Regions from separate parts of the Rahnella sp. PAMC25617 genome, predicted to be linked through region 2. Evidence: predicted binding sites of a transcription regulator. Region 2 holds the regulator's gene; the other holds the start of a gene.

What was found. Region 2 encodes PurR, which represses purine synthesis genes. Its sites were predicted from a motif close to CANGCAAACGTTTGCNTG; they were not measured.
Region 1: serA (phosphoglycerate dehydrogenase) is a predicted target of PurR. The motif match lies at 1,319-1,336, and genes of this name have one in related genera.

The regions. Positions count from the first base shown of each region.
Region 1 covers NZ_JBOCUM010000006.1:991,107-993,313, forward strand. The annotation lists gene serA (phosphoglycerate dehydrogenase) at 1-1,235, opposite strand, end outside; gene rpiA (ribose-5-phosphate isomerase RpiA) at 1,574-2,207, opposite strand, start outside.
Region 2 covers NZ_JBOCUM010000006.1:234,830-237,036, forward strand. The annotation lists gene ACM615_RS07065 (YnhF family membrane protein) at 106-267, opposite strand; gene purR (HTH-type transcriptional repressor PurR) at 530-1,555, shown strand; gene punR (DNA-binding transcriptional activator PunR) at 1,606-2,207, opposite strand, start outside.

The DNA.
Region 1 (2,207 bases), 760 kb from region 2:
TACAGCAAACGTGCGCGGATGGTGCCCGGAATGGCCTTCATCAGTTGCAGCGCGGTAGTCAGCGTATTGATATCCGTTTCTGCATCAATCACCACATAACCGATTTCAGGGCTGGTTTGCAGGTACTGCGCAGCAATGTTGATACCCTGTTCCGCAAAAATCTGGTTGATGCTGGTCAGCACACCCGGACGATTTTCGTGGATATGCAGCAGACGGCTGGCTTTCTCGGTATGCGCCGGCAGAGAGGCTTCAGGGAAGTTAACCGCTGACAGCGTTGAACCATTGTCAGAGTACTTCGCCAGTTTGCCTGCGACTTCCAGACCGATACCTTCCTGCGCTTCCATTGTCGAACCGCCGATGTGCGGCGTCAGCAATACGTTGTCGAATTCACACAGCGGAGAATTGAACGGGTCGCTGTTAGTCGCCGGTTCTTCCGGGAAGACGTCGATAGCCGCACCGGAAAGATGTTTGTTACGCAGCGCATTGCACAGCGCAGGAATGTCGATGACCGTACCACGTGAGGCGTTGATCAGCAGTGCGCCCGGCTTCATCTGCGCCAGCTGCACTTCAGAAATCATGTCTTTGGTTCCTGCTGTTTCCGGCACATGCAGCGTGACGACGTCGCTGGTATTGAGCAATTCTTCCAGTGTGGCAATTGGCTGCGCGTTGCCTAAAGGCAGTTTGCTTTCGATGTCATAATAGAAGACGCGCATCCCCAGGCTTTCCGCCAGAATCCCCAGCTGCGTACCAATGTGGCCGTAACCGATGATACCCAGACGTTTACCGCGCGCTTCAAACGAGCCGACAGCCAGTTTGTTCCAGATACCGCGGTGCGCCTTGGCGTTAGCTTCAGGAATGCCACGCATCATCAGCAGCATTTCGCCCAACACCATTTCGGCAACCGAACGGGTATTGGAGAACGGTGCATTGAAGACCGGAATACCGCGACGGGTCGCCGCTTTCAGGTCAACCTGATTGGTCCCGATACAGAAACACCCAACAGCCACCAGTTTTTCGGCTGCCTGGAACACTTCTTCAGTCAGCTGAGTACGCGATCGGAGTCCAACAAAGTGCGCATCACGGATCGATTCTTTCAGCGACTCCGTATCTAAAGCACCTTTGTGAAATTCAATATTGGTGTAGCCCGCGGCGCGGAGTGTATCAACCGCACTTTGGTGGACGCCTTCCACTAACAAAAATTTAATCTTGTCTTTCTCAAGTGATACTTTTGCCATTTCCCGACCCTATATTTTTCTGGCTGAAATCGAACTGCTAGGTGACTGCTCACAGTCAACATAACAAAAAATCCGCCATCATCAATACAAACGATAGCCTGACAGGCAGCAGAAGGCTCACCTCGCCAGAGGGTTTTCAGCATTTCGTGCTGGTTAGATTTTATGGAGCCAGACGTTCAGGAGGAGAATTTCAGGAATGTGACATAAGTCACCAAATTAAGGCTTTTGAAGAAAAGATGATTCAGCCAGAAAATTATCATCTTCATAACATTGTGTTATGACAGGAGTGTGTCTGGCTGCTTTTATCTGAGCAGCCAGATCTTCTGCTTATCGCTGGATTATTTCAGCTTAACAGTTTTAACGCCTTCAGAAGTCCCGACCAGCGCCACGTCAGCACCACGGTTAGCAAACAGGCCGACGGTCACGACACCGGCGATCCCGTTGATCTTATTTTCCAGCGCGATGGCATCCATAATGCTCAGGTTATGCACGTCGAGGATCACGTTGCCGTTGTCGGTCAGGACATTCTGACGGTACTCCGGCAGGCCACCGAGTTTCACCAGTTCACGCGCGACATAAGAGCGGGCCATCGGGATCACTTCTACCGGCAGCGGGAATTTACCCAGCACATCAACCTGCTTGGAAGCATCCACGATACAGATGAATTTTTTGGCAATCGCCGCAATGATTTTTTCGCGGGTCAGCGCTGCACCGCCGCCTTTGATCATCTGCATTGCGCCGTTGATTTCATCCGCGCCATCAACATACACATCCAGCGAGTCCACTTCGTTGCTGTCGAAAACGTGGATGCCTAAGCTTTTCAGTTTTGCGGTAGAGGCGTCTGAGCTGGAAACCGCGCCTTCAATCTGGCCTTTGATGGAACCCAGTGCGTCAATGAAATGTGCGGCGGTAGATCCGGTACCGACACCGACAATGGTGCCCGGCGTGACGTAATCCAGTGCGGCCCAGCCA
Region 2 (2,207 bases):
GGAAGAGTATCGGCGGTAACGGTCACTGCGTAAAATTGAAAAGGGCGATTCCTGTGAAAGGTATCGCCCTTTTTTGTTGCGTCTCACTACTGTCTCACTGCCAGATTAGTTCATCACTGCCGTGAAGCTGAAAGCGATAATCATGAGCAAAGCGCATACCGTGGTGATCAACGATAACTTCAGGTTGCTGTCCATCAAACCCCCTTTCGGATCAAGTTGTGGCGTTTCTTTTAGCCACACTAAATGTGTGCCAACGCATTTTCGCATAATTCACTTTTAAAATCTTCTGCTGAATGAAAATGTGAACATGACAATTTTACTTCCACTTTCATGCATTATAAGAGAAAATTGTCGGTTAACACGCCTGTGTGCCGGTCGATTTCACCCGAGAGCATTTCACGCCTCATTCTGAAGAATCCACCCAATGATTACACTGCCCTTTTAGATGTCCGCAGTGTAATCAACGCAAGCAAACGATTAACATAATGCTAACGTGCTGAAGCACGGAAGTTCAGGAGTCATTCTTTACATGGCAACGATTAAAGATGTCGCAAAGCGCGCTGGCGTTTCCACTACAACCGTGTCGCACGTCATCAATAAAACACGTTTCGTCGCCGAAGAAACCAGGGAAGCGGTGCTGCTTGCCATTAAAGAGCTACATTATTCTCCGAGCGCCGTAGCCCGTAGTCTTAAAGTGAATAACACCAAGACGATTGGTCTGCTGGCAACCTCCAGTGAAGCGCCCTATTTCGCCGAGGTGATTGAAGCCGTCGAGAACAGCTGCTTCTCCAAAGGCTATACGCTGATCTTGTGTAACTCGCACAACAATCTGGAAAAACAACAGGCCTATCTGCAAATGCTGGCGCAAAAACGCGTCGATGGTCTGCTGGTCATGTGCGCGGAATACCCTGACGAATTACTCAATATGCTTGAAGAGTATCGTTCGATTCCGATGGTGGTGATGGACTGGGGCGAAGCGCGTAAAAACTTCACCGACAGCATTATCGATAATGCTTTCGAAGGCGGTTATATGGCCGGACGCTATCTGATCGAACGCGGGCATCGTGATATTGGCGTGATCCCGGGACAGCTGGCGCGTAATACCGGCGGCGGTCGTTTCCAGGGTTTTGTCAAAGCGCTGACGGAAGCCAATATCCCGCTTCGCGAAGAATGGGTGGTTCAGGGCGATTTCGAGCCGGAGTCAGGTTATCAGGCGATGCATAAGATTCTGATGCAGAAACAACGCCCCACCGCCGTCTTCTGCGGGGGCGATGTCATGGCAATGGGCGCAATTTGCGCCGCTGATGAGCTCGGATTGCGCGTCCCGCAGGATATTTCGGTGATTGGTTACGATAACGTGCGTAATGCGCGGTACTTCTCTCCGGCACTGACGACCGTGCATCAGCCGAAAGAACGGTTGGGTGAGATGGCCTTTACTATGTTGCTCGACCGCATCGTCAGCAAACGTGAAGAATCACAGACCATCGAGGTGCATCCGAAACTGGTTGAGCGTCGTTCGGTGGCCGATGGCCCGTACCGCGACTATCGCCGTTAATGTTTGCCTTTAATCTTTTATAACGCCTGCTTTTGCAGGCGTTTACTTTCTCAGTCCCGCAGCCATTCACGGTTCATCGTTTCTGTATCACCCATATATTCCAGCAACCACGCCAGTGAAGGTGACGGATTGCTCTGGTCCCACGTCAGGCAACATGGGCTGTCAGGGAAGGTATTCTCCAGCGCCAGAACCTGCAATGCCTGCTGTTCAATGCGGTGGCTCACGCGATGTACCGGCATCATTCCTACGCATAAACCTTCACTCAGACATTCAAGCGCGCAGGTCCAGTCCGGCACAACCAGACGCCGCTGGTTATCAAGCGTCCAGGTATCACGCTTGGGCAACGTCCGCGAGGTGTCTTCAAGACACAATGCGGGATAAGGCCTGAGCTGGTCATCACTGAGCGCACCCGGTAACTGCGCCAGCGGATGCTGCGGGCTGACCACGCAGTGCCAGTCCATAAACCCCATATCGCGAAAACTGAAACGTCCACCAACCGGTATCGCCCGCGTCGCACCGATTGCCACATCAGCACGTCCGTCAACCAGTGCGTCCCACACACCATTAAACACTTCGGAATGAATAATCAGTTCCGTGTCAGGAAAATGACGATAGAAATCCAGCACCAGTCGCCGTGTTCTTGCCGGTTTAA